DNA from 2 places in the Streptomyces sp. NPDC002669 genome. Region 2 is predicted to be linked to the other one. Evidence: predicted binding sites of a transcription regulator. Region 2 holds the regulator's gene; the other holds the start of a gene.

Region 1 (14,347 bases), on a different contig from region 2:
CATCCCGCGCCACGCCTCCGGCCGCGCCCCGGTCCTGGTCGGCGGCGTCACCCGGCGGATCGCGGGCCGGGTCGCCATGGACCAGTTCGTCGTCGACCTGGGCGGGGACGAGGTCGGGGTGGGCAGCGAGGCGGTGCTCTTCGGCCCGGGGGACCGGGGCGAGCCCACCGCCGAGGACTGGGCGCGGGCCGCCGACACGATCGCGTACGAGATCGTCACCCGGATCGGTACCCGCGTGCCGCGCGTGCACCTGAACGCCGCCCCCGCCGAGTCCTGACCGAACGTGCACACCTGACCGGGCACGATTGACCGGACCCGGTCCGAGTCACGGCCGGAACGGACCGGTCCCGACCTGACGGATACGACCGACGAGGAGCGCGGCACGGTGAGCGAGATCGGTGCGGGGGACGCGGTGACGACGGCCGCCACGGCGGCCGGCTGGCGCCGGGCGGGCATCGCCGGAGCGGCCATAGGCGTGCTCGCGGCGGGCGCGGCGGCCGGGGTCGCGGTCGAACGGCTCACCGTCGGCCGGGGCATGCGCCGCCGGGCCAGGCTGACGCTGGACGCCACGGGCCCGTACGGCTCGCTGCGCGGGATGCCGGGCCGGGCCACTGCCGACGACGGCACCGAGCTGTACTACGAGGTCGACGAGGTCGAACCGGACGGCGGCACGGCGGACGCCCCGGCCGACGGCGACGCCACGGGCGCCGGAACGCGCCGCCGCAGGCTCTTCGGCCGCAAGGCCCCCGCGCCCGTCACCGTGGTCTTCAGCCACGGCTACTGCCTCGGCCAGGACTCCTGGCACTTCCAGCGGGCGGCGCTGCGCGGCCTGGTCCGCACCGTCCACTGGGACCAGCGCAGCCACGGCCGCTCCGAGCGGGGCCGCTCCCAGGCGCAGGGGGTGCCGGTCGGCATCGACCGGCTCGGCCGCGATCTGATGGCCGTGATCGAGGCGGCGGCCCCCGAGGGGCGGCTGGTGCTCGTCGGGCACTCGATGGGCGGCATGACGATGATGGCGCTGGCCGACCAGTACCCCGAGTTCGTCCGGGACCGGGTCGCCGCCGTCGCGTTCGTCGGCACGTCGAGCGGGAAGCTGGGCGAGGTCAGCTTCGGGCTGCCGGTCGCGGGCGTGAACGCGGTGCGGCGGGTGCTGCCCGGGGTGCTCAGGGCGCTCGGCTCCCAGGCCGAACTGGTGGAGCGGGGCAGGCGGGCGACCGCCGACCTCTTCGCGGGGCTGATCAAGCGGTACTCGTTCGGTTCGCGGGACGTCGACCCGTCGGTCGCGCGGTTCGCCGAGCGGCTCATCGAGTCCACCCCGATCGACGTGGTCGCCGAGTTCTACCCGGCCTTCACCGAGCACGACAAGAGCGCCGCGCTGCCCGCCTTCCGGGACGTCCCGGTGCTGATCCTGGCGGGCGACAAGGACCTGGTGACGCCCTCCTCGCACAGCGAGGCCATCGCGGACCAGCTCCCGGACGCGGAGCTGGTGATCGTGCCGGACGCCGGCCACCTGGTGATGCTGGAGCACCCCGAGACGGTGACGGACCGGCTGGCGGACCTGCTGGCCCGGGTGGGCGCCGTACCGGCGGCGAAGCAACGGGACCGGTGACCCGGCGGCGCGTTCCGCCCGCCGCGTCGCCACCGCCGGATCCTCTAACGTGGCGGCCATGGAAGCACCGCACAACACTCCGGCGGCCGAGGTCGTCGGGAGCGCCGCGCCGCACGGCGTCACCGTGAGCCTCCCCGTCGAGTCCCCCGAACAGATGCAGGCCCTGGGCCGCCGGATCGCCGGCATCCTGCGCCCCGGCGACCTCGTGATGCTCACCGGTGAGCTCGGCGCCGGGAAGACGACGCTGACCCGGGGGCTCGGCGAGGGCCTCGGCGTGCGCGGCGCGGTCACCTCCCCCACCTTCGTGATCGCCCGCGTCCACCCGTCGCTGACCGGCGGCCCGGCGCTGGTCCACGTCGACGCGTACCGCCTGGGCGGCGGGCTCGACGAGATGGAGGACCTGGACCTCGACGTGTCGCTGCCGGAGTCGGTGGTGGTCGTGGAGTGGGGCGAGGGCAAGGTCGAGGAGCTGTCGGACGACCGGCTCCACGTGGTGATCGACCGCGCGGTCGGCGACACGGACGACGAGCGGCGCGAGGTGACGCTGATCGGCATCGGCGCGCGCTGGGCGGGGCTGCGCGAGTTCTAGGACCTCTCCGGACGGGCGGGACTTTCGGGACCCGCCCCCCGGGCGGCCCCGGACGCCGGGCGGCCCCGGACGCCGGGCGGCCCCGGGGGCGGGAACCCGGCCGCAGCACGTCATCCTTTCCGACAGTCTGTCGGCAAATTGTTGCGCGGGGCGGTGCGGGCGTGGTCACATGGATGGCGAGAGCGGGTTAGGTCTGCCTAACCACGCCTTCCGCCGGAGCCCCAGGAGGCATCCATGACGACGTTCGCCGACCGTGAAGTGCCGCCGCCGCCGACATCGATGAGAGACCTGCTGGCGGCCTGCGCCGCGGCCACGGCGGTCTCCACGCCGCCCACCCCGGCGGCCGTCACCCCCGTCACTCCCGTCACCGCCGTGCCCCGTCCCGAGGCCGTCCCCGAACGCCGCGCGAGCTGACCGGCGCCTCGATCCGACGAACCGGCCCCGGGGTCTCCTCCCGGGGCCGGACCGGATTCCGCAGGGCGGACCGAAAGGCGGATCGCGGAGCGGAACACGCGTCCTAGCGGACGACGACCACCTTCGTGCCCACCATCGCGAACTTCCACATGGCGTCGCCGTCGTCCCGGGACATCCGCACGCCGCCCGTCTTCAGCGTCGGGTCCGGGCTCTCCATCGAGCCGTCCACCGCCGCGCTGAACCCCACGGCGGCGTCGTCCACCACCGCGAACCGCACCACGTGCTCGATCATCACGCCGTCCGAGCCCTTGGACGGGGCGCCCGAGCGCGTGCTCACCCGGTAGGTGCCGGGCAGCGGGTTCAGCGCGCTGGGCATGACCTCGAAGGTCCGGGTCGCCTTCCCGGCCGCGTCCACGAGCCACACCCGCCGGTCGGCCAGCGCGTACACGACCCGCTGCCCGGTGCCGGAGCCCGCGGGGAGCGCGGTCGGCCGCGACTTCTTCTTCTCCTTCGGCTCGGCGTGCTCGGTGGCGGAGGCGGAGGCGGACGCCTTCGGCCGGGGCGCCGCGAGGTTGTCGGGGACGTTCGCCGAGGCCTGGTAGGCCAGGACGCCGACCGCGACGAGCGCGGCCGCGGTGAGCCCGGCCACGATTCCCGAGCTGCCTCTGGACACCGTGCGCGCCCCTTTCGCTTCCATATGTCGTACAAGCGTTTAGCGTTTACGTCGTACCCGCGTGTGTGCACGGTGACGGTAGCAGCCGGGGCGGGCGGGACCGGGACGCCGTACGGGAGGCCGTGCACCGGTCGGCGGAGCCGTAGGCTGTTTGCGTGCTCTTGCTCGCCGTGGATACCGCAACCCCCGCCGTCACCGTCGCCCTGCACGACGGGACCTCCGTCGTCGCCGAGTCCGGTCAGGTCGACGCCCGAAGGCACGGGGAGCTGCTGCTGCCCGCCGTCGACCGGGTCCTGGCCGAGGCCGGCCTGAAACTCGACGCGGTGACGGACGTGGTCGTGGGCGTCGGCCCCGGCCCCTACACCGGACTGCGGGTCGGCCTGGTCACGGCCGCGACCTTCGGCTCCGCCCTCTCCGTCCCCGTGCACGGGCTGTGCACCCTGGACGGCCTCGCGTACGCCGCGGGCCGGGCCGGGCTGGAGGGCCCGTTCGCCGTCGCGACGGACGCCCGCCGCAAGGAGGTCTACTGGGCGCGGTACGAGGACTCCCGCACCCGGGTCGCCGGGCCCGCCGTGGACCGGCCCGCCGACATCGCCGAGCAGCTGGCGGGGCTCCCCGTCGTCGGCGCGGGCGCGGTGCTGTACCCGGAGGCGTTCCCGGACGCCCGGGGACCGGAGCACGTCGGCGCCGGGGCACTCGCCGCACTCGCCGCCGAGCGCCTCGCCGAGGGTGCCGAACTGCTGCCGCCGAGCCCGCTCTACCTGCGCAGGCCCGACGCCCAGGTCCCGAAGAACTACAAGGTGGTCACCCCGCAGTGACGACCACGACCGCCGCCGTGCTGCGCGAGATGCGCTGGTGGGACATCGCCCCGGTGCTGGAGCTCGAACAGGAGCTGTTCCCGGACGACGCCTGGTCGGCCGGGATGTTCTGGTCGGAGCTGGCACACTCCCGGGGCCCGCGGGCCACCCGCCGCTACGTCGTCGCCGAGGACCGCGCCACCGGCCGGATCGTCGGGTACGCGGGACTCGCCGCGGCCGGCGACCTCGCCGACGTGCAGACCATCGGGGTCACCCGCGACCACTGGGGCGGCGGCCTGGGCGCGGAACTCCTCACCGACCTGCTGAGGCACGCCACCGCCTTCGAGTGCGCCGAGGTGCTCCTCGAAGTGCGCGTCGACAACACCCGGGCGCAGAAGCTGTACGAACGCTTCGGCTTCGAGCCGATCGGCTTCCGCCGCGGCTACTACCAGCCCGGCAACGTCGACGCGCTGGTCATGCGCCTCCACGTACAAGAGCACGTGCAAGAGCACGCACAGGGAACAGAGACTGACTGATGGCTGACGAACCTCTGGTACTCGGCATCGAGACCTCCTGCGACGAGACCGGCGTCGGCATCGTTCGGGGCACGACCCTGCTGGCCGACGCCGTCGCGTCCAGCGTGGACACGCACGCCCGCTTCGGCGGCGTCGTCCCGGAGATCGCCTCCCGCGCGCACCTGGAGGCGATGGTCCCGACCATCGAGCGCGCCCTGAAGGAGGCCGGGGTCGGCGCCCGCGACCTCGACGGCATCTCCGTCACCGCGGGCCCCGGACTCGCGGGCGCGCTGCTCGTCGGCGTGTCGGCGGCGAAGGCGTACGCGTACGCGCTGGGCAAGCCGCTCTACGGGGTGAACCACCTCGCCTCGCACATCTGCGTGGACCAGCTGGAGCACGGCCCGCTGCCCGAGCCGACGATGGCGCTGCTGGTCAGCGGCGGCCACTCCTCGCTGCTGCTCGCGCCGGACATCACCGCGGACGTGCGGCCGCTCGGCGCGACCATCGACGACGCGGCGGGCGAGGCGTTCGACAAGATCGCCCGGGTGCTGGACCTGGGCTTCCCCGGCGGCCCGGTCATCGACCGGCTGGCGAAGGAGGGCGACCCGGCGGCGATCGCGTTCCCGCGCGGGCTGACCGGTTCGCGCGACCCCGCCTACGACTTCTCCTTCTCGGGACTGAAGACCTCCGTGGCCCGCTGGATCGAGGCCAAACGCGCGGCGGGCGAGGAGGTGCCGGTACGGGACGTGGCGGCGTCCTTCCAGGAGGCCGTGGTGGACGTCCTCACCCGCAAGGCCGTGCGCGCCTGCAAGGACGAGGGCGTCGACCACCTGATGATCGGTGGCGGCGTCGCGGCCAACTCGCGGCTGCGGGCGCTGGCCGAGGAACGCTGCGAGCGGGCCGGCATCCGGCTGCGGGTGCCGCGGCCCGGACTGTGCACGGACAACGGCGCGATGGTCGCGGCGCTGGGCGCGGAGATGGTGGCCCGGAACCGGCCGGCCTCGGACCTGGAGCTGTCCGCGGACTCCTCGCTGCCGGTCACCGACGCCCATGTGCCGGGCGCCCACGCGCACACCCACGACCACGTGCACGAGATCAGCAAGGACAACCTCTACTCGTGAACCGTACGACCGTCGCCCTGATGTGGGAGGCCCGCGCCACCACCGGCCGGGGCCCCGAACTCCTGGAGTGGGCGCGGGCCCGCGCGGGCGAGCTGGCCCGCGAGCCGCTCCGCCGCGAACTGCTGCGCGCCCCGCAGGACCGGGTCCTGGTCATCACCTGGTGGGCGGGCGAGTACGGCGACGAACTGCCCGAACTCCCGGAGCCGGACGCGGAGCTGATCACCCGCCCGGTGCACCGCTGGCGGTTCGAGTCGCTGGAGGCCGTCGAGTCCGCGGAGTGAGCCGGCCCGGGACGCCCCGGCCGTCCGCGCCCCGGCCCCGCGACCGCCCCGGTGGCCCCTCCCGGAAAATCTCGGAAGAATTTTCCGGGAGCTGTCGATCCGGCCGGTTCCCGTTCGACGCAAGGGTGAGAGGCGGGGAGGGCCCCCGTCCCCGACCGAGGAGTCACCATGCCCCGCTTCATGACCCTGATCCGCATCGACGAGCAGAACCTGCCCGCCGAGGCGCCGGACCCCGACTTCGAGAAGCGCATGGGCGCCCTGTTCGAGGAGATCACCGGGGCCGGTGTGATGCTGGAGACGGCCGGTCTCGCCCCGACCTCCGAGGGCACCCGCGTCACCTGGTCCGGCGGGAGGATCAGCTGCACCGACGGGCCCTTCACCGAGACCAAGGAGGTCATCGGCGGCTACGCCATCCTCCAGACCAGGGACAAGGCCGAGGCCCTGGAGTGGACCGAGCGGTTCCTGCGGGTCCACCCGGAGAACTGGACCGTCACCTCCGAGGTGCGTCAGATCGACGAGGCCACCCCGCAGGTCTGAGAGCCCGCCGGAGGGCTCTTCGGACGGCTTCCGGGCGCACTCCGTCCGGCGCCGTCCGGCGCGGCTTGCCGCTGCCCGGCACGGCTGCTCTGATGGGTGACCGTGATGGGAACGAGCACGCGGGCGGCGGTCGAGACGGTCTTCAGGATCGAGTCCGCGCGGATCATCGCGGGGGTCGCCCGCATCGTGCGGGACGTCGGCATCGCGGAGGAACTCGCGCAGGACGCCCTGGTGGCCGCGCTGGAACAGTGGCCGGAGTCAGGCGTCCCGGACCGGCCGGGAGCCTGGCTCATGGCCACCGCGCGGCACCGCGCGATCGACCTCGTACGCCGCAGGGAGACGTACGCGCGCAAGCTCGCCGAGGTGGGGCGGGCCCTGGAGGACGTCCCGCCGCCCGAGCCCCCGGAGCCGGACGGCATCGACGACGACCTGCTCCGGCTGATCTTCACCGCCTGCCACCCGGTGCTCTCCACCGAGGCCCGGATCGCCCTCACCCTGCGGTTGCTCGGCGGCCTCACCACCGAGGAGATCGCCCGCGCCTTCCTCGTCCCCGAACCGACCGTCGCCCAGCGCATCGTCCGGGCCAAACGGACCCTGGGCCGCACGGGCGTCCCCTTCGAGGTGCCGGAGGCACCCGAGCGGGCCGCCCGCCTCGGCTCCGTGCTGGAGGTCATCTACCTGATCTTCAACGAGGGGTACGCGGCCACCGCGGGCGACGACTGGCTGCGCCCCGGGCTGTGCGAGGACGCGCTGCGGCTGGCCCGGGTGCTCGCGGGGCTGATGGCGCACGAGCCCGAGGTGCACGGACTGGCCGCGCTGCTGGAGCTCCAGGCGTCGCGCACCGCGGCCAGGACCGGGCCGGACGGTGCGCCGGTGCTCCTCGCCGACCAGAACCGGGCCCGCTGGGACCGGCTGCTGATCCGGCGCGGCGTCGCGGCCCTGGAACGGGCGGTGGCGGCGACCGCCGAGGGCACCGGGCTCGGCCCGTACACCGTGCAGGCCGCGATCGCCGCCTGCCACGCCCGCGCACCGGCGTACCGGGACACGGACTGGACCACCATCGCGGCCCTCTACGACCGCCTCGCCGCGATCGAGCCCTCCCCGGTCGTCGAGCTGAACCGGGCCGTGGCCGTCTCGATGGCCCGCGGCCCGGCGGCCGGCCTCGCCCTGGTCGACGCCCTGGCCGACGACCCGGCCCTGAAGGACTACCACCTGCTGCCCAGCGTGCGCGGCGACCTGCTGGCCAGGACCGGGCGCACGGACGAGGCACGGACGGAGTTCGCGCGGGCGGCCGGACTGGCCCGCAACGAACGGGAACGGGCCATGCTCCTGGAGCGCGCCGCGCACCCGGCCGGCGCGGGCACGCAAACCCCGGCCGGCAGGGGTACGGGCACGGGCGGCACAGGCCCGGGTGCGGAAGCCCCGGGCGGCACGGAGGCGGCGCGGCCCGCTCGGTAGGGTCTGGTCCCATGTCCCCTCGTGCCCCGCTGCCGCCGCCACCGCCCCCCGTGGAGATACGTTCCTGGCCCGACCGGGAGTCCCTGCTGGCCGACCGGGCCGTGGTGCTCGGGGCGTTGGTGAAGGCCCACGTCTCACCGGGGCGGCTGGGGATGCTGTGGCTCTGGGGAGCGCTCTGCGCGCTCGGCTGGGCGCTGGCGGGCTCGGGGCTCATCACCTTCAAGGAGACGTACGACGTCATCAGCGCCGGGGTCGGCGTGATCCTGCTCGCCATGGGCGTCTGCTGCGTGGTGCCCGCCGTCATCCTGGTCGTCGTCGGACTGCGCCGCGACCGGAGGATCCGCGAACTGCTGTACGCCTGGGGCGGATTGGACCGCGACCCGGAGCGCGACGCGGCGCTGCGGATGCCGGGCGCCGCCCTCGCGTGGCTGCTGACGTCCTTCGCGCTGTGCGCGGTGGGCCTGTACCTGTGCTTCGTCATCCCGGCGAACCCCCCGGCGGGCAGGGTGGGTTACGGCGAGATCGTCCTGGTCATGGGGGTCGGGATGACCTGCTGGCTGCTCGGACTGATCGGCCTCGTCAAGGCGTTCGCGCACCGCAGGTGGGTGCTGCGGGTGCTGGCCGGGATGCCCGCCCCGGAGCGGGTGTTCTCCGTCGGGGGCGGCGCCCACCGCTGACCGCGGGCCCTATCCTGGCGGGCACACGCACCGGACCGGGGGAGGACGACGTGGAGTGGTACTGGTGGCTGCTCATCATCTTCTGGACGGGCGGCTTCGGCTGGGCCGTCGACAACGTCCGTACGTCACTGCGCAACCGGCACACCCGCAAGCTGGAACTGCTGGAGGCGGCCCAGCAGGAACGGCTGGCCGTCGAGGCCGCGAACAGGCCGCCCGAGCCGGTCTGCGGCTGCACGCACCACCTCGCCAAGCACGACAAGCAGGGCCGGTGCCACGAGCGGGTCGAGGTGCCGACGGCCTGGGACGAGAACAAGAAGCCGGTCCGCTTCGAGGCGGGGCAGTGCAACTGCCAGCAGTACGTGGGGCCCCGGCCGCTCTCCCAGGTGTACGCGGAGGACCTGACCGACCTGGCCTGACGGCCGCCCGGCCGGCCCGGTCGGGCCGTCGGGGTCAGGCCGGGCCGGTCATCGGGTGGCCGATCAGTATCGTCGGCGCCCCGGCCACCCGGGTCAGGAAGACCGTCGCGGAGTTCGGGCCGCGGAGTTTCATCCTGCGGCGCAGCTCCTCCGGTTCGACCGCCGAGCCGCGCTTCTTGACGGTCAGCACGCCGACCTCCCGCTCCCGCAGCAGCACCTTCAGCTTCTTCATGTTGAAGGGCATGTGGTCGGTGATCTCGTACCCGGAGGTGTACGGGGACGTGTACGGCTCGTCGCCGGTGACGTACGCGATGGTCTCGTCGATCAGCCGGCCGCGGCACCGCGCCACGACGTCGGCGACCAGACCGGCGCGGATGACGGCGCCGTCCGGCTCGTACAGGTAGCGGCCCACCGGGCCGACCGGCGGTGCGGGCGGCGGGCCCGCGGACCACAGCGAGGCGCCGTCCGGGAGGACCGTGGCCCGGTACGAACCGGCCGCGAAGCCCTCGCCGAACCAGAGCACCGCCTCCTTCACGTCCCCGCCGTCCGAGATCCACTCGGCCTCCGCCCGCTCCGGGATCGCCTCGTGCGGGATGCCGGGGGCGATCTTCAGCGCGGCGCGCGGTGCCCCGAGCGCGGTGCCGACCGCCCAGGACAGCGGCGGCGAGTACGCCTCGGGGTCGAAGATCCGGCCCCGCCCGCCGCGCCGGGCCGGGTCCACGAACACCGCGTCGTACGGCGAGGTGTCGATGTCGGTGACATCGGCGCACCGCACCTCGATCAGCTCCTCCAGCCCGAGGGCGGCGGCGTTGGCGCGGGCGACCTCCGCGGTCAGCGGGTCGCGGTCCACGGCGAGCACGCGGATGCCCGCCCGCGCGAGCGCGATCGCGTCGCCGCCGATCCCGCAGCACAGGTCGGCGACGCTCCGCACCCCGCCCGCCGCCGCGAACCGCTGCGCGCGCCGGGCGGCCACCGAGGTACGGGTCGCCTGCTCGACGCCGTTGGGCGTGAAGAACATCCGGCAGGCGTCCTCGGCACCGAACTTCGCCACCGCCCGCTGCCGCAGCCGCGCCTGCCCCAGCGCCGCCGAGACCAGGTGGGCCGGGTGGCTGCGGCGCAGCCGGGTGGCGGTGGCGAGTTCCTGCGCGGGGTCGTACGACCGCAGCCCGGCCAGCAGTTCGGCGCCCTCGGGGGTGCGCAGGGCCAGGAAGGCGGCGACGGGGTCTTCCCCGCTCGGGCGGGAAGGGTCGTGGGGGCCGTTCGGGGCGAGAGCGTTCACCCGCCCCATTGTGAGCCAGCCGGGTAGACCGGCGGGCCCGGCGGCGGTGTCTGACCGGGTGGCCGATCGAGTGCTGGCAGTATGCGGCGCCATGCAGCTTGTACGACAAAAGGAAAAAAACACCACAATGCGTCACGGGTCGGGTGGGCCCGGGGCCGGGCGCGGCCGGGGTTCCGGCAAGCACCGGCCCGTCTGCGCGGCCCTGGTCGCGCTCCTGGTCGCGGCGGCCGGCTCCGGCTGCGCCTCGGGCGAGGGGGAGCGGGCGGGCGACGCCGGTCGCGGCGGCCGGCCCGCGGCCGGGAACCCCGGCGCCCCCGCGGCGGCGCCCGCCCGCCCCGGCGGCCCGGGGCACCGGGCCGCCGCGCCGGAGACCGGCCGGGAGAACGCGAAGCTGGCCCCGGCCGTCCGGGCCGCCCTCGCCGAGAAGTGGGGTCTGGCCAAGCCCCCGCTGATCGCCCCGGAGCCGCCCGCCGTGAAGCCCCGCATCACCACCCGCGCCGGGTTCGAGGTGGAGGGCGGCGACGACTCGCTGCCGCCCGTCTTCACCACCGTCCCGACCGAGGAGCGGATCGTCTTCCTGACGATCGACGACGGCGCCGAGAAGGACCCCGAGCTGCTCCGGATGATGGACGAGCTGGACATCCCGTACAGCGCGTTCCTCAGCGACTACGAGGTGAGCGACAACTACGGGTACTTCGGCGAGGCGCGACGGCGGGGCACCGCCCTCAACAACCACACGCTCAACCACCCCTACCTGCCCGGCCTCTCGTACGCCGAGCAGGAGCGCGAGATCTGCGGCCAGCAGGAGGTCATCAGGGAGGAGTACGGGAAACAGCCCGTCCTCTTCCGCCCGCCGTACGGGAACTACAACGGGGACACCCTGCGCGTCGCGAAGTCCTGCGGCATCAAGGCCGTCCCGCTGTGGAACGCGGAGGCGTTCCCGGACCACATGGAGTGGCGCGAGGAGGACCAGGACCTGCACCCCGGCGACATCATCCTCACCCACTTCCGGGGCCGGTCCGAATGGGGCGGCAGTATGACCGACCTGGTCCGGGCGGTCATGAAGGTCGTCACGGACAAGGGGTACGCCGTGGCCCGGCTGGAGGACTACGTATGAGAAGGGCGCACCGGCTGCTGGCCGGACTGCTGGCGGCCGGTGCGCTCCTGACCGCCACCGGGTGCGCGCAGTCGGTGGACCCGATCGAACGGCTCGGGCGCAAGGCCGCGCAGCGGGTCGGCCACCCGGACCGGGCCCCGGGCGGCCGTGCGGAACGGCACGGCCCGTCCGTGCGTTGTCCCCTCGGCGTCCGTACCGGCGTCCGTACCGGCGTCCGTACCGGCGTCCGTACCGGCGTCCGTACCGGTGCCGGGGGCGTGTCCGGGGCCGGGGCGGGGGAGCGCGGGAGCGGCGCGGTCGCGACGCCACGATCGCTTGAATTGGCACTCCGCTTGACCGAGTGCTAATCCCGGTCATAGTCTCGGTTCTGGCACTCACCACTGGAGAGTGCCAACACCACTGCGCGACTGGCAGGTCCGGCACCCGCGACGACGGATCCACCTGGTCGCCACCCCAAGACTGTTACCCCGTGAGATCTCCGAAGGGGGAGACCGGATCGTGTCGACCGCCAGCTCCAAGGTTGCGATCAAGCCGCTCGAGGACCGGATTGTGGTCCAGCCGCTCGACGCCGAGCAGACCACGGCCTCCGGCCTGGTCATTCCGGACACCGCCAAGGAGAAGCCCCAGGAGGGCGTCGTCCTGGCCGTGGGTCCGGGCCGCTTCGAGAACGGCGAGCGCCTTCCGCTCGACGTCAAGACCGGCGACGTCGTGCTGTACAGCAAGTACGGCGGCACCGAGGTGAAGTACAGCGGCGAGGAGTACCTCGTCCTCTCGGCTCGCGACGTGCTCGCGATCGTCGAGAAGTAATTCACCCACGTTTGCTTCTGTTCTGCGCCCCTGGCCCCCGCGAATAACCAGCCGGGCGGTCGGGGGCGCAGTTCGTTCGAGAGGAAAGCTCAGCTCCCATGGCGAAGATCCTGAAGTTCGACGAGGACGCCCGTCGCGCCCTTGAGCGCGGCGTCAACAAGCTTGCCGACACGGTCAAGGTGACGATCGGCCCCAAGGGTCGCAACGTCGTCATCGACAAGAAGTTCGGCGCCCCCACCATCACCAACGACGGTGTCACCATCGCGCGCGAGGTCGAGCTCGACGACCCGTACGAGAACCTCGGTGCCCAGCTGGTGAAGGAGGTCGCCACCAAGACCAACGACGTCGCGGGTGACGGTACGACCACCGCCACCGTGCTCGCCCAGGCGCTCGTCCGCGAGGGTCTGCGCAACGTCGCCGCCGGTGCCTCCCCGGCCGCCCTGAAGAAGGGCATCGACGCCGCGGTCAAGGCCGTGTCCGAGGAGCTCCTCGCGACCGCCCGCCCGATCGACGACAAGACCGACATCGCCGCTGTGGCCGCGCTCTCCGCGCAGGACCCGCAGGTCGGCGAGCTCATCGCGGACGCGATGGACAAGGTCGGCAAGGACGGCGTCATCACCGTCGAGGAGTCCAACACCTTCGGTCTGGACCTCGACTTCACCGAGGGCATGGCCTTCGACAAGGGCTACCTGTCCCCGTACATGGTGACCGACCAGGAGCGCATGGAGGCCGTCCTCGACGACCCGTACATCCTGATCCACCAGGGCAAGATCGGTGCCATCCAGGAGCTGCTCCCGCTGCTGGAGAAGGTCATCCAGGCCGGTGGCTCCAAGCCGCTGCTGATCATCGCCGAGGACGTCGAGGGCGAGGCCCTGTCGACCCTGGTCGTCAACAAGATCCGTGGCACCTTCAACGCCGTCGCCGTCAAGGCCCCGGGCTTCGGTGACCGCCGCAAGGCCATGCTCGGCGACATCGCCACCCTCACCGGTGCGACCGTCATCGCCGAGGAGGTCGGCCTCAAGCTCGACCAGGCCGGTCTGGACGTGCTGGGCACCGCCCGCCGCGTCACCGTCTCCAAGGACGACACCACGATCGTGGACGGCGGCGGCGAGCCCGGCGACGTCAAGGGCCGGGTCAACCAGATCAAGGCCGAGATCGAGGCCACGGACTCCGACTGGGACCGCGAGAAGCTCCAGGAGCGCCTCGCGAAGCTGGCCGGCGGCGTGTGCGTGATCCGCGTCGGTGCCGCCACCGAGGTGGAGCTCAAGGAGAAGAAGCACCGTCTGGAGGACGCCATCTCCGCGACCCGCGCCGCGGTCGAGGAGGGCATCGTCTCCGGTGGTGGCTCCGCCATCGTCCACGCCGTCAAGGTCCTGGAGGACAACCTCGGCAAGACCGGCGACGAGGCCACCGGTGTCGCGGTCGTGCGCCGCGCCGCGGTCGAGCCGCTGCGCTGGATCGCCGAGAACGCCGGTCTCGAGGGCTACGTCATCACCTCGAAGGTCGCCGAGCTCGACAAGGGCCAGGGCTTCAACGCCGCCACCGGCGAGTACGGCGACCTGGTGAAGGCCGGCGTCATCGACCCGGTCAAGGTCACCCGCTCCGCGCTGGAGAACGCCGCGTCCATCGCGTCGCTGCTGCTCACGACCGAGACCCTGGTCGTCGAGAAGCCGGCCGAGGAAGAGGCCGAGGCCGCCCACGGCGGTCACGGCCACGCGCACTGACGCACGGTCGCCCCGTCGGCCCGCGCAGCCGACGAAAGGCCCCTTCCCCCACCGTTCGACGGTGGGGGAAGGGGCCTTTTCGGCGTACGGAGGGTTCCTGGCGCGACGGGGCTTTCGGCTCACGACGAGGTCAGGCGGGTGCCGTGCCCCGGTCGGAGGCGCCGAGCCAGCGCATCAGGGCCATGAGGTCCTCGTGCCACCAGCCCTCCTTGATCCTGCCGTCCTCGAACCGGAAGATCGTGGTGCCGGACATGACGCACTGTCTGCCCGTGGGGGCGATGCCCATGAAGTCGCCCTTGTGGGTGCCGGTCCAGGTCCACAGCGTCACGACGT
Region 2 (14,347 bases):
GAAAGGTCGCCGACATACCCGGCGTCACCAGCTCACTGGTGTACGAACCCAGCGACGACGGCGTCGTCGGTGGCGACTTCTACGACATCTTCCCGTGCCCCGGCGACCGCTGGTGCTTCGTCCTCGGCGACGTGCAGGGCAGCGGGCCCGAGGCCGCCGTCGTCACCGGCCTCGCCCGGCCCTGGCTGCGGCTGCTGGCCCGCGAGGGCTTCGGCGTCGGCGAGGTCCTGGACCGGCTCAACCGGCTGCTCCTCGACGACGCGATGGAGGCGGCCGAGGCCGCCGCGCTCATGGTGGCCGCGGCGGGCGGCCAGCAGACCGCCGACACCGGACAGTCCCGCTTCCTGTCCCTGCTGTACGGGGAGCTGGTGCCGCTGCCCGACGGCGGGGTGCGCTGCACCGTCGCCAGCGCCGGCCACCCGCTGCCGCTGCTGCTGCGGCCCGACGGCGAGGTGCGCCCGGCCGCCGAGCCGCAGATGCTGCTCGGACTCTTCGACGACGTCGCGTACGAGAGCCAGAGCTTCGAGCTGGCACCGGGCGACAGCCTGCTGTGCGTCACCGACGGGGTCACGGAGCGGCGCTGCGGGCCGCTGATGTTCGACGACGGGGACGGGCTGGCCCAGGCCCTGTCCGGCTGCTCCGGCCTGTCGGCGGACGGCATCGCGGACCGGATCAAGCGGGCCGTGCACGAGTTCGCCGAGCGGCCGCCCGACGACGACCTGGCCCTGCTGGTGCTCCAGGCGGGGTGAGCCGTCCCGGCCCCGGCGCGGACGGCACCGGCCCCGTGATCACGGCCGTGTCCCGGAGGTCCCGGGCGGCGAGTGACAATGGGCGGTATGCCTTCCGTACTCCCCGATGGTGAACCCGTACCCGACGACGGGGCGCTGCCCCGCCATGCCCTGGAAGGCGCCGCCGACCGGCCGCTCGGCTTCTACCTGCACGTCCCGTACTGCGCGACCCGCTGCGGCTACTGCGACTTCAACACCTACACCGCGACCGAGCTGCGCGGCTCCGGCGGCGTGCTGGCCTCCCGGGACAACTACGCCGAGCACCTGATCGGCGAGGTCCGCCAGGCCCGCAAGGTCCTCGGCGACGACCCGCGCCCGGTTCGCACGGTCTTCGTCGGCGGCGGCACGCCGACCCTGCTGGCCGCCGCCGACCTGGTCCGGATGCTGGGGGCGATCCGGGAGGAATTCGGGTTCGCGGACGATGCCGAGATCACCACCGAGGCCAATCCGGAGTCCGTCGGTCCGGCCTATCTCGCCGAACTCCGCGAGGGCGGCTTCAACCGGATCTCGTTCGGGATGCAGAGCGCGCGGCAGCACGTGCTGAAGATCCTGGACCGCACGCACACGCCGGGACGGCCCGAGGCGTGCGTGGCCGAGGCCCGGGAGGCCGGCTTCGAGCACGTCAACCTCGACCTGATCTACGGCACGCCGGGGGAGTCCGACGACGACTGGCGGGCCTCGCTGGACGCGGCGCTCGGTGCGGGGCCGGACCACGTGTCGGCGTACGCGCTGATCGTCGAGGAGGGCACGCAGCTCGCCCGCCGCATCCGGCGCGGCGAGGTCCCCATGACCGACGACGACGTCCACGCCGACCGGTACCTGATCGCGGACGAGGCGATGGCCGCGGCCGGTTTCTCCTGGTACGAGGTGTCGAACTGGGCCCGCACGCCCGAGGGCCGGTGCCTGCACAACGAGCTGTACTGGCGCGGGGCCGACTGGTGGGGCGCCGGGCCCGGGGCGCACAGCCACGTCGGCGGGGTGCGCTGGTGGAACGTGAAGCACCCGGGGGCGTACGCGCAGGCCCTGGCCGAGGGACGCTCGCCCGGGGCCGGGCGGGAGATCCTCTCCGCGGAGGACCGCCGGGTCGAGCGGATCCTGCTGGAGCTGCGGCTCGCGGACGGCTGCCCGCTGTCCCTGCTGGCCCCGGCGGGACTGGCCGCCTCCCGGCGCGCCCTGGCGGACGGCCTCCTGGAGCCCGCCCCGTACGAGCGGGGGAGCGCGGTGCTCACCTTGCGGGGGCGGCTGCTGGCGGACGCGGTGGTGCGGGACCTGGTGGACTGAGGGCCCGGGGGCCCGGGGGCGGGCCCCCGCTCCTCAGCCGTCGGAAGGGCCGGGCACCGTCACGAAGTCGATCAGGTGCTCCACCGAGCCCAGCAGGGACGGTTCCAGGTCCCGGTACGAGCGGACCGAGGACAGGACGCGCTGCCAGGCCGCGCCGGTGTTCTCCGGCCAGCCGAGCGCGCGGCACACCCCGGTCTTCCAGTCCTGGCCGCGCGGCACCACCGGCCAGGCCGGGATGCCCACGGAGGACGGTTTCACCGCCTCCCACACGTCGATGTAGGGGTGCCCCACCACCAGGACGTCCGCGTCCGACACCTGCTCGGCGATCCGGGACTCCTTGGAACCGGGCACCAGGTGGTCGACCAGGACGCCCAGCCTGGCGTCCGGGCCGGGGGAGAACTCGCGCACGATGGCCGGGAGGTCGTCGACGCCCTCCAGGTACTCGACGACCACGCCCTCGATCCGCAGGTCGTCGCCCCAGACCCGCTCGACCAGCTCCGCGTCGTGCCGGCCCTCCACGTAGATCCGGCCGGCCCGCGCGACCCGGGCGCGGGCCCCCGGGACCGCGATCGAGCCCGAGGCGGTGCGCGCGGGGCGCGCCGGGGCGGCGGCCGAGGGGCGCACGAGCGTGACCACCTCGCCCTCCAGCAGGAAGCCGCGCGGCTCCATCGGGAACACCCGGTGCTTGCCGAACCGGTCCTCCAGGGTCACCGTCGGCCCCTGGGCCGTCTTCTCGCAGCGGATCACCGCACCGCAGAATCCGGTGGAGACCTCCTCCACGACCAGATCGGGCTCGGCGGGGACCTCGGGAACGGGGGCGGACCTCTTCCACGGCGGGGTCAGGTCCGGCTGGTAGCTGCGCATCGGACGACGATAGGACGACCGCGGGTCACGACACGCCGAAGCGGTCGGCCAGTTGTCCGCGCTGCTCCCGTACGAACGCCGCGTCCACCACCGCCCCGTGCCCCGGTACGTACACGGCGTCCTCGCCGCCCAGCTCCAGCAGCCGGTCCAGGGCGGCCGGCCAGCGGGCCGGGAACGCGTCCGGGCCCGCCTGCGGCTCCCCGGACTCCTCGACCAGGTCCCCGCAGAGCACGATCGCCGGGGAGCCGGGCACGACCGCCACCAGGTCGTGGCCGCTGTGCGCGCGGCCGAGGTCGACCAGCAGCACCTCGCGCCCGCCGCCCAGGTCGAGCGTCCGCTCCCCGCACACCTGGTGCCGCGGCACCACCAGCGCGTCGACGGCCTCCGTCGCCTCGTGCCCGGAGACCCCGTGGCGCACCGCGGAGACGCGCAGGTCCTCCGCCTCGCGCCGCATCGTCTCCGCCGTGCCGGCCGCTCCGTACACCTCGACGCCGGAGAACGCGGCGGTGCCCAGCACATGATCGAAGTGGGGGTGGCTGAGTGCGATATGCGTCACCCTCCGGCCCAGCAGGGACCGCGCCTGGGCCCGGAGTTCCATGCCCTCGCGGAGTGACGAACCGGTGTCGTACAGCAGCACTCCGTCCGTTCCGGCCACCAGTGCGACCGTCGCGTCCCAGCCGGGAAGGCGCCGCCTTCCCGCTCCGTGACCGAGTCGCTCCCAGCCGAACTCTTCCCAAGAGGCATCCATACCGCGACGCTATCGGCAGCCACCTGCGAAAGTCTCGCGGTGGTGTGGCCGGTTGCCCTTGCTAGGCCCCCACTCGGCCGCCGTACACTGACCGGGGGATTGCTGGCACTCGCGATGACAGAGTGCCAGGGGGATTCCCGGAAAGAACCGGGAACACCCGGGGACCGACCGAGGAAACACAGCTGGAGGTGTGCGCGATGCTCAGTGAACGCAGACTCGAAGTGCTTCGTGCCATCGTCCAGGACTACGTCGGCACCGAGGAGCCCGTCGGCTCCAAGGCGCTCACCGAGCGGCACAAGCTGGGCGTCTCCCCGGCGACCGTCCGCAACGACATGGCGGTGCTGGAGGACGAGGGCTTCATCGCCCAGCCCCACACCAGCGCGGGGCGCATCCCGACGGACAAGGGCTACCGGCTCTTCGTCGACAGGCTCGCGGGGGTCAAGCCCCTCTCGTCGCCCGAGCGCCGTGCCATCCACAACTTCCTCGACGGCGCGGTCGACCTCGACGACGTCGTGGGCCGCACCGTACGGCTGCTCGCGCAGCTGACCCGGCAGGTCGCCATCGTGCAGTACCCCTCGCTGACCCGGTCGACGGTGCGGCACGTGGAACTGCTCTCGCTGGCGCCCGCCCGGCTGATGCTCGTGCTCATCACGGACACCGGCCGGGTGGAGCAGCGGATGATCGACTGCCCCGCGCCGTTCGGCGAGACCTCCCTCGCCGATCTGCGGGCCCGGCTCAACAGCCGGGTCGTCGGACGCCGTTTCACGGACGTCCCGCAGCTGGTGCAGGACCTGCCGGAATCCTTCGAGAGCGAGGACCGGGGAACCGTGTCCACCGTGCTCTCCACCCTGCTCGAAACCCTCGTCGAGGAGACGGAGGAGCGGCTGATGATCGGCGGCACCTCCAACCTCACCCGCTTCGGGCACGACTTCCCCGTGATGATCCGGCCGGTGCTGGAGGCGCTGGAGGAACAGGTCGTGCTGCTGAAGCTGCTCGGCGAGGCCAAGGACTCGGGCATGACCGTACGCATCGGGCACGAGAACGCCCATGAAGGGCTCAACTCCACGTCCGTCGTCGCGGTCGGCTACGGTTCGGGCGACGAGGCAGTCGCCAAACTCGGCGTGGTCGGACCGACCCGCATGGACTACCCCGGAACGATGGGAGCGGTACGCGCAGTGGCACGTTACGTCGGACAGATCCTGGCGGAGTCGTAAGTGGCCACGGACTACTACGCCGTACTCGGCGTGCGCCGCGACGCATCTCAGGACGAGATCAAGAAGGCATTCCGCAGGCTCGCCCGCGAGCTGCATCCGGATGTGAACCCCGATCCGAAGACCCAGGAGCGGTTCAAGGAGATCAACGCCGCCTACGAGGTGCTGTCGGACCCGCAGAAGAAGCAGGTCTACGACCTCGGCGGCGACCCGCTGTCCGCCTCCGGCGGCGCGGGTGCGGGCGGATTCGGACAGGGTGGCTTCGGCAACTTCTCCGACATCATGGACGCGTTCTTCGGCACGTCGTCGCAGCGCGGGCCCCGTTCGCGCACCCGGCGCGGCCAGGACGCGATGATCCGGCTGGAGATCGATCTCGCCGAGGCGGCGTTCGGCACCACCAAGGACATCCAGGTCGACACGGCCGTCGTCTGCACCACGTGCAGCGGCGAGGGCGCCGCGCCCGGCACCTCCGCGCAGACCTGTGACATGTGTCGCGGCCGCGGTGAGGTCTCCCAGGTCACCCGGTCGTTCCTCGGCCAGGTCATGACCTCGCGGCCCTGCCCGCAGTGCCAGGGCTTCGGCACGGTCGTGCCGACCCCGTGCCCGGAGTGCGCCGGTGACGGCCGCATCCGGTCCAGGCGCACGCTCACCGTGAAGATCCCCGCCGGTGTCGACAACGGCACCCGCATCCAGCTCGCGGGCGAGGGCGAGGTCGGCCCCGGCGGCGGCCCGGCCGGCGATCTGTACGTGGAGATCCACGAGTTGTCGCACGCGGTGTTCCAGCGCCGCGGCGACGACCTGCACTGCACGGTCACCATCCCCATGACGGCGGGCGCGCTCGGCACGAAGGTGCCGCTGGAGACGCTCGACGGCCTGGAGGAGGTCGACATCCGGCCCGGCACCCAGTCCGGTCAGTCGGTGCCGCTGCACGGCCGGGGCGTCACGCACCTGCGCGGCGGCGGGCGCGGCGACCTGATCGTGCACGTCGAGGTGATGACGCCGACGAAGCTCGACCCGGAGCAGGAGCGACTGCTGCGGGAGCTGGCGAAGATGCGGGGCGAGGAGCGGCCCACCGGCCAGTTCCAGCCGGGCCAGCAGGGGCTGTTCTCCCGGCTGAAGGACGCCTTCAACGGGCGCTGACGGTCCCACCTCTCCGTCCGGACCGGGACGGGCCCGCCCGACGGGTCCGTCCCGCGTCCGCGAGCGGCGGGCGTCCGGGCGCCCCGCGGGCGTGGCCGGGCCCGTGACCGCAAGTGGCCGCGGGCGGAGCGGGGCGCGGGGCGCGCACGCCGGGGCGTGCCGGACATGGCACGATGCGGTCATGTCATCCGCGTTGACCGATCTCTGCCGGTATCCGATCGTGCAGGCCCCGATGGCGGGCGGTACGTCCTGCCCGCAGCTCGTCGCGGCCGTCGCCGAGGCGGGCGGGCTCGGCTTCCTCGCCGCCGGGTACAAGACGGCGGACGGCATGTACAACGAGATCAAACAGCTGCGCGGGCTGACCGGCAAGGCGTTCGGCGTCAACCTCTTCATGCCGCAGCCGGGACTCGCCGACCCGAGCGCGGTCGAGGTGTACCGGCAGCAGCTCGCGGGCGAGGCCGCCTGGTACGAGACCCCGATCGGCGACCCGGACTCCGACGGCGACGACGGCTACGAGGCCAAGCTCGCCATCCTCCTGGACGACCCGGTCCCGGCCGTCTCGTTCACCTTCGGCTGCCCCACGCGCGACACCCTCGACGCGTTCGCCGGGGTCGGCACGTACACCGTCGTGACGGTCACCACGCCCGAGGAGGCCCAGGCCGCCCAGTGGGCGGGCGCGGACGCGGTCTGCGTCCAGGGCGTCGAGGCGGGCGGTCACCAGTCCACCCACCACGACGACCCGCAGACCGACGGCACCGGGATCGGGCTGCTCTCGCTGGTGGCCCAGGTCCGCGAGACCGTGCAGATACCGATCGTCGCCGCCGGCGGGCTGATGCGCGGCTCCCAGATCGCCGCCGTGCTCGCGGCGGGCGCCGAGGCGGCGCAGTTCGGCACGGCGTTCCTCATCTGCCCCGAATCCGGGGCGAGTCCGCTGCACAAACGGGCGCTGACCAACCCGCTGTTCGTACGGACCGCCCTGACCCGGGCGTTCTCGGGCCGCCCGGCGCGCGGTCTGGTCAACCGGTTCATGCGCGAGCACGGACCGTACGCCCCCGCCGCCTACCCGCAGGTCCACTACCTGACCGCCGGACTGCGCAAGGCGGCGGCCAGGGCGGGGGACGCCCAGGGCATGGCGCTGTGGGCGGGGCAGGGCCACCGGATGGCACGCGAGCTGCCGGCCGGCCGGCTGGTCAGGCTGCTCGCCGAAGAACTGGACGCCGCACGGGCGGCAGTGAGCACAGGGAGTACGCAGTGACCGCACCGGTCTTCGTCGTCGAACAGGTCCCCGACGGGCCCGAGTTCGTCCTGGAAGGACCCGAGGGCAGGCACGCCGTGTCGGTGAAGCGGCTGCGCGCCGGCGAGGAGGTCGTCCTGACGGACGGGCGCGGGCACTGGGCCGAGGGCGTCGTCGGAGCCGCCGAGGGCAAGGACCGGCTCGTGCTCACCGGCCTCACCGGGGTCCGCGAGGAGACCGGGCCCGCGCCCCGCATCACCGTCGTCCAGGCGCTGCCCAAGGGCGACCGGGGCGAGGTCGCCGTGGAGACGATGACGGAGACCGGCGTCGACGGGATCGTGCCCTGGCAGGCGTCGCGCTGCATCACCCAGTGGAAGGGCGAACGCGGCCTCAAGTCCCTGGCGAAATGGCGCAGTACCGCCCGGGAGGCGGGCAAGCAGTCCCGCCGGGTGCGCTTCCCCGACGTGGCGGACGCGATGACGACCAAGCAGGTCGCCGCGCTGCTGGCCGCGGCGGACCTGGCCGCCGTCCTGCACGAGGACCGGGACCACGACAGCGAGCCGCTGGCCACCGTCCCGCTCCCCGAGCACGGCGAGATCGTGCTGGTGGTCGGCCCCGAGGGCGGTGTGTCACCGGACGAACTGGCGGCCTTCACCGGGGCGGGCGCCCGGATCTGCCGGCTCGGGGCGAGCGTCCTGCGCACCTCGACCGCGGGCACGGCGGCCACGGCGCTGCTGCTGGGGCGCACCGGCCGCTGGTCGTGAACCCGGCCCGCCCCGGGAAGGCCCGGGGCGGGGGATCGGGACCCGGGGGAGCCGCGGCGGATGGGTGGCCCGATTCCGCGGCTCCGCACCGCATGTGACGGCCGGTCCGTGCTCCGGCGCACGCGCCGGAAGCGCCCCCGATTGTGGCCACAAGCCGTCTACCGTTCCAGGGGTGAACGGTGGGAAGCTGCCCGTATGGGGACAACAAGGGCATGGGGTCGGCGAAGGCCCCGACGTTTTCTGGCCGTGTCCGTGCTCGCGGGCGCGACGGTCGCGGGCCTCGCCGCCTGCCAACCCGCCGACGGGCTGAACTCCGCGTCCATCGCCGTGACCACCGACCGGGTCGGCACCAGCGCACTGGAGCGCAACGGCGTCGACGTGCAGTGGCTGAGCTGCACGGCCAGGGTCGACCGGGGCCGCGCCGGGGCCCCGACGCCCTCCGCCTCCGCGCGCCGGATCGCGGAGGTCGACTGCACCGGCAAGACCGGCGGAGGCAAGGACATCTCGCTCACCGGCAGGGTGACCCAGGAGCTCGGCGGACGGTGCGTGCGGGGGGACCTGAGCGCGAAGGAGGGCGGCCGGTCCGTCTTCCGGGCGAACGTGCTCGGCAACTGCGACGCCGCCCCGACGACCGGCGTGGTCGCTCCGCCGCCACCGGCCGGCGGCAGCGGTGTCCGGCCCACGGTCACCGTGACCGTCACGGTGACCGAGGGATTCCGGGGCAAGTAGGCGTTGCGCACCGGGCGGGTCCGGTACAGGTGCCCGCGTCCGGGTGCGCGGGCGCACCGGCCCGCCGGCCCCGTCGGACTCCGGCCAACCCGGTTACGCGGAGCACGCCCGCGGCCTAGGGTGATCGTGTGACACAGCCTGCCTACCTTCGATACCCCCATGTCCAGGGCGATTTGATCGCCTTCACCGCCGAGGACGACGTCTGGCTGGCGCCGCTGGACGGCGGCCGGGCCTGGCGCGTCAGCGCCGACAACCGGCCTGTCACCCACCCTCGGATATCGCCCGACGGGACACGGGTCGCGTGGACCTCCACCCGGGACGGGGCGCCCGAGGTGCACATCGCGCCGGTCGACGGCGGCCCCTCCCTCCGGCTCACCCACTGGGGGGACGTCCGGACCTCCGTGCGCGGCTGGACGCCCGAGGGCGACGTACTGGTCATCACCACCCACGGGCAGGCGTCGCACCGGCGCAGCTGGGCCAGGGCGGTCCCGGTCGACGGCGGACCCGCGCGGACCCTGCCGTACGGCCCGGTCGGCTCGGTCGCGTACGGACCGGGCGGACGGGCCCTGCTCCTGTCGGCCACCATGGGCCGCGAGGCCGCCGCCTGGAAGCGCTACCGGGGCGGCACGGCGGGCAAGTTGTGGATCGAGGCGGAGGAACCGGCCGACGGCGCCGCGGAGTTCGTCCGGCTCCACGCCGGCCTCGACGGGAACATCGAGGACCCGATGTGGATCGGTACGGGGACCGGCGCGCGCGTCGCCTTCCTCTCCGACCACGAAGGCGTCGGCGCCCTCTACTCCTCCCTCCCCGACGGCTCCGACCTGCGCCGCCACACCGGCGTCGAGGGCTTCTACGCCCGCCACGCGACCACCGACGGCACCCGCGTCTGCTACGCGTCGGCCGGTGAGCTGTGGCTCCTGGACGACCTCGACGGCGACGGGCCCCGCCGCCTCGACGTCCGGCTCGGCGGCCAGCGCGCCGACCTCCAGCCGCACACCGTGCACGCCGCCGGGCACCTCGACTCCGCCTCCCCCGACCGCACCGGCCGGGGCAGCGCCGTCGCCACCCGCGGCGCCGTCCACTGGGTCACCCACCGCGGGGGACCGGCCCGCGCGCTCGCCGCCGAACAGGGCGTACGGGCCAGGCTGCCCCGCACCTTCCAGGCCGACGGCGACCAGCACGTCGTCTGGGTCACCGACGCCGAGGGCGACGACGCCCTGGAGTGCGCGCCGGCCACCGGCACCGCGCCGGGCACCGCGCCGCGCCGCCTCGCCGCGGGCCGCATCGGCCGGGTCCTCGACCTCGCCCCGTCCCCGGACGGCAGCCGCTTCGCCGTCGCCGCGCACGACGGGCGGGTCCTGATCGTCGAGCGGGAGAGCGGCGAGGTCCACGAGGTGGACCGCAGCGAGCACGGCGACGCCTCCGGCCTGGTCTTCTCGCCCGACTCCGCCTGGCTCGCCTGGTCGCACCCCGGACCCGAACCGCTCCGGCAGCTCAAGCTCGCCCACCTCTCGGACCTGTCGGTCGCCGAGGCCACCCCGCTGCGCTTCCGGGACTTCTCGCCCGCGTTCACCGCCGACGGCAAGCACCTCGCGTTCCTCTCCGAGCGGTCCTTCGACCCGATCTACGACGCCCACGTCTTCGACCTGGCGTTCATGGGCAGCTGCCGCCCGCACCTGCTGACGCTCGCCGCCACCACACCCTCCCCGTTCGGCCCGCAGCGGCACGGCCTGCCGACCGAGCGGGAGAAGGGCGGCGAGGGCGAACAGGACAACCCGACCGCGCTGCCCGTCACCCGGATCGACCTCGAAGGGCTCGCCGACCGGATCGTCCCGCTGCCCGTCGAGGCCGCCAGCTGTTCCACGCTGCGCGCCGCCAAGGACGGACTGCTGTGGCTGAACCACCCGGTGATCGGGGTGCTCGGCACGAGCGGCGCCACCCCCGACGCCCAGCGGCCCGAGACGACCCTGGAGCGGTACGACCTGGAGAAGCTGCGCTGCGAGGAACTCGCCTCGGACGTCGGCGACTTCGCGGTCAGCGGCGACGGCAGGCGGATCACCCTGCAGACCCGGGGCAAGCTGCGCGTCGTGCCGTCCGACAGCCGGGTCCCGGCCGACGACCACGACGGCGACGGCGTCACCGTCGACCTCTCCCGCATCCGGCGGATCCTCGAACCGGCCGCCGAATGGCGCCAGATGTACGACGAGGCCGGGCGCATCATGCGGGACAACTTCTGGCACCCAGAGATGAACGGCATCGACTGGGACGGGATCCTGGACCGCTACCGCCCGGTGCTGGAGCGGGTCGCCACCCACGACGACCTGATGGACCTGTTGTGGGAGGTGCAGGGGGAACTCGGCACCTCGCACGCCTATGTCCGGCCGCCCGGCGGATGGCGCGACGAGTCGGTCCGCCAGGGCCTGCTCGGCGCGGACATCTCCCGTACCGAGGAGGGCGCCTGGCGGATCGACCGGATCCTGCCGTCCGAGAGCTCCGACCCGGCGGCCCGCTCGCCGCTCGCCGCGCCCGGGGTCGCCGTGCGCGTCGGGGACACCATCGACGCAGTGGACGGCCGGCCGGTCGACCCGGTGACCGGACCCGGGCCGCTGCTCACCGGCTCGGCGGGCAAGCCGGTCGAGCTGACCGTCTCGCCGGCCGGCGGCGGCGAGACGCGCCACGTCGTGGTCGTACCGACCGACGACGAGCAGGCGCTGCGCTACCACGCGTGGGTCGCCGACCGGCGGGCCCATGTGCACGAGCGCTCCGGCGGACGGCTGGGCTACCTCCACATCCCCGACATGGTCGGCTCGGGCTGGGCGCAGCTCCACCGGGACCTGCGGGTCGAGGTGGCCCGCGAGGGGCTGGTGGTGGACGTCCGGGAGAACAGCGGCGGCCACACCTCGCAGCTCATCGTGGAGAAGCTCGCCCGCCGCATCGTCGGCTGGAACGTGCCGCGCGGCATGGGCCCGGAGAGCTATCCGCTGGACGCGCCGCGCGGCCCGGTGGTGGCCGTGGCCAACGAGTTCTCCGGCTCGGACGGCGACATCGTGAACGCCGCGATCAAGTCGCTGGGCATCGGCCCGGTGGTCGGCACGCGGACCTGGGGCGGGGTGATCGGCATCGACAGCCGGTACGAGCTGGTGGACGGCACGGCGGTCACCCAGCCCAAGTACGCCTTCTGGTTCGAGAGTTACGGCTGGGGCGTGGAGAACTACGGCGTCGACCCCGACGTCGAGGTCGTGATGGCGCCCCAGGACCACGCGGCGGGCCGGGACCCGCAGTTGGACGAGGCGATCCGGATCGCCCTGGCGTCGCTGGAGGAGACCCCGGCGAAGCGGGCTCCGCAGCGGCCGTAGGGACACGGGCACGGGGTGCCTGCGACGGACCCGTCGCAGGCACCCCGATACCATGCCGTACAACGATCACCATCTACCCGAGGAGCCGACCCCATGGCGGGAGAACCGCAGCCCGACTGCCTGTTCTGCAAGATCGTCTCGGGTGAGATCCCGGCGACGATCGTCCGGGAGACCGAGACCACCGTCGCCTTCCGGGACATCAACCCGCAGGCCCCCACGCACGTGCTCGTCATCCCGCGCGTCCACCACCCGGACGCCGCCTCCCTCGCCGCCGCCGAGCCGGGCGTCGCCGCCGACGTGCTGCGCGAGGCCGGGCAGGTCGCCGCCGACGAGAAGATCGTGGACAGCGGCTACCGGATCGTCCTCAACACCGGCTCCGGCGCGGGCCAGACCGTGTTCCACGCGCACGCCCACGTCCTGGGCGGCCGCGGGATGCAGTGGCCCCCCGGCTAGGGCCTCTCGTTGGGATCATGCCGGGCTCGCGTGCCCCGGCCTGATCCAGACGAAAGACCCTGGACCGCCGACCGGAACCGGGGCGACCGGAAGGCCGCAACCGGAGCAACCAGAAGAACCGATCGACCGGAACGGATCGACGCCACCGTGTCCTCACGCGAACTCGTGGTCCTGGGCACCGCGAGCCAGGTACCGACCAGGCACCGCAACCACAACGGCTACCTGCTGCGCTGGGACGGCGACGGCATCCTCTTCGACCCCGGCGAGGGCACCCAGCGCCAGATGCTGCGGGCCGGGGTCGCCGCGCACGACATCGACCGGATCTGTGTCACGCACTTCCACGGCGACCACTCGCTCGGCCTGGCCGGGGTGATCCAGCGGATCAACCTCGACCAGGTCCCGCACCCGGTCACCGCGCACTACCCGGCGAGCGGACAGCGGTTCTTCGAACGGCTGCGGTACGCCACCGCCTACCGCGAGTCCGTCGAGCTGACCGAGGCCCCGGTCGCCGTCGACGGGGTGCTCGCCACCACGAGCGCGTACACGCTCAGCGGTCACCGGCTCTCGCACCCCGTGGAGTCGTACGGCTACCGGCTCGTCGAGCCCGACCGGCGGCGCATGCTGCCGGAGCGGCTCGCCGAGCACGGCATCAAGGGGCCCGACGTCGGCCGGATCCAGCGCGAGGGCGCCATCGGGGACGTCACGCTCGACGACGTCTCCGAGCACAGGCGCGGTCAGCGTTTCGCGTTCATCATGGACACGAGGCTCTGCGACGGCGTGCACGTTCTCGCCGAGGGCTGCGACCTGCTGGTCATCGAGTCGACCTTCCTCGACGAGGACGAGCGGCTCGCCGTCGACCACGGCCATCTGACCGCCGGACAGGCGGCCCGGGTGGCCCGGGACGCGGGCGTGCGGCACCTCGTGCTGACGCACTTCTCGCAGCGGTACGGCGACCCGGCCGTCTTCGAGCAGCAGGCCCGCGCCGCGGGGTTCGAGGGCGAGCTGACCGTCGCCCGGGACCTCGACCGGGTCCCCGTGCCCTCCCGGCACGTCTGAGAACCTGTCGGCTGCCCCCCCGGAACACACCGGCACCACCGTCTGCGAGCGTGAGACCCGTGCACCACCTGCCCAAAGCCGAACTCCACCTGCACATCGAGGGCACCCTCGAACCCGAGCTGGCCTTTGCCCTCGCCGAGCGCAACGGCGTGCGCCTGCCGTACGCCGACACCGAGGAACTGCGCACCGCCTACCGCTTCGAGGACCTGCAGAGCTTCCTCGACCTGTACTACGCGCTGATGGCGGTGCTGCGCACCGAGGAGGACTTCGAGCAGCTCGCCGACGCCTACCTCGCCCGCGCCGCCGCACAGGGCGTCCGGCACGCGGAGATCTTCTTCGACCCGCAGGCGCACACCGCCCGCGGCGTCCCGGTCGGCACCGTCGTCGAGGGGCTCGGCCGGGCGCTGGACCGCAGCGAGGAGAAGCACGGGATCTCCACCGGGCTGATCATGTGCTTCCTGCGCGACGAGTCGGCCGAATCGGCGCTGGAGACCCTGGAGGCGGCGAAGCCGTACCTGCACCGGATCAGCGCGGTCGGCCTCGACTCGGCGGAGGTCGGACACCCGCCCGCCAAGTTCCGCGAGGTGTACGAGGCGGCCGCCGCGCTCGGACTGCGCCGGGTCGCGCACGCCGGCGAGGAGGGCCCGCCCGCGTACATCCGCGAGGCGCTGGACGTCCTCGGCGTCGAGCGGATCGACCACGGACTGCGCTGCATGGAGGACC

The links. Region 2 encodes HrcA, which represses chaperone genes, less so after heat shock. Its sites were predicted from a motif close to TTNGCACTCNGNNNNNCNGAGTGCNAA; they were not measured.
Region 1: a site for HrcA is predicted at 11,851-11,877, ahead of groES (co-chaperone GroES). Genes of this name have one in related genera too.

What each region holds. Positions count from the first base shown of each region.
Region 1 is NZ_JBIAQQ010000015.1:192,035-206,381, reverse strand. It holds gene alr (alanine racemase) at 1-277, shown strand, start outside; gene ACFYW1_RS22945 (alpha/beta fold hydrolase) at 386-1,609, shown strand; gene tsaE (tRNA (adenosine(37)-N6)-threonylcarbamoyltransferase complex ATPase subunit type 1 TsaE) at 1,668-2,198, shown strand; gene ACFYW1_RS22935 (hypothetical protein) at 2,433-2,612, shown strand; gene ACFYW1_RS22930 (hypothetical protein) at 2,716-3,309, opposite strand; gene tsaB (tRNA (adenosine(37)-N6)-threonylcarbamoyltransferase complex dimerization subunit type 1 TsaB) at 3,456-4,103, shown strand; gene rimI (ribosomal protein S18-alanine N-acetyltransferase) at 4,133-4,618, shown strand; gene tsaD (tRNA (adenosine(37)-N6)-threonylcarbamoyltransferase complex transferase subunit TsaD) at 4,618-5,718, shown strand; gene ACFYW1_RS22910 (hypothetical protein) at 5,739-5,999, shown strand; gene ACFYW1_RS22905 (YciI family protein) at 6,168-6,536, shown strand; gene ACFYW1_RS22900 (RNA polymerase sigma factor) at 6,642-7,994, shown strand; gene ACFYW1_RS22895 (hypothetical protein) at 8,006-8,671, shown strand; gene ACFYW1_RS22890 (hypothetical protein) at 8,722-9,087, shown strand; gene ACFYW1_RS22885 (methyltransferase domain-containing protein) at 9,122-10,375, opposite strand; gene ACFYW1_RS22880 (polysaccharide deacetylase family protein) at 10,458-11,483, shown strand; gene ACFYW1_RS22875 (hypothetical protein) at 11,480-11,830, shown strand; gene groES (co-chaperone GroES) at 11,982-12,290, shown strand; gene groL (chaperonin GroEL) at 12,389-14,014, shown strand; gene ACFYW1_RS22860 (ester cyclase) at 14,145-14,347, opposite strand, start outside.
Region 2 is NZ_JBIAQQ010000013.1:209,128-223,474, forward strand. It holds gene ACFYW1_RS21065 (SpoIIE family protein phosphatase) at 1-749, shown strand, start outside; gene hemW (radical SAM family heme chaperone HemW) at 828-2,069, shown strand; gene ACFYW1_RS21075 (DUF3097 domain-containing protein) at 2,103-2,933, opposite strand; gene ACFYW1_RS21080 (MBL fold metallo-hydrolase) at 2,959-3,681, opposite strand; gene hrcA (heat-inducible transcriptional repressor HrcA) at 3,879-4,895, shown strand; gene dnaJ (molecular chaperone DnaJ) at 4,896-6,032, shown strand; gene ACFYW1_RS21095 (nitronate monooxygenase) at 6,214-7,287, shown strand; gene ACFYW1_RS21100 (16S rRNA (uracil(1498)-N(3))-methyltransferase) at 7,284-8,030, shown strand; gene ACFYW1_RS21105 (hypothetical protein) at 8,277-8,759, shown strand; gene ACFYW1_RS21110 (S41 family peptidase) at 8,888-12,115, shown strand; gene ACFYW1_RS21115 (histidine triad nucleotide-binding protein) at 12,209-12,568, shown strand; gene ACFYW1_RS21120 (ribonuclease Z) at 12,716-13,624, shown strand; gene ACFYW1_RS21125 (adenosine deaminase) at 13,675-14,347, shown strand, end outside.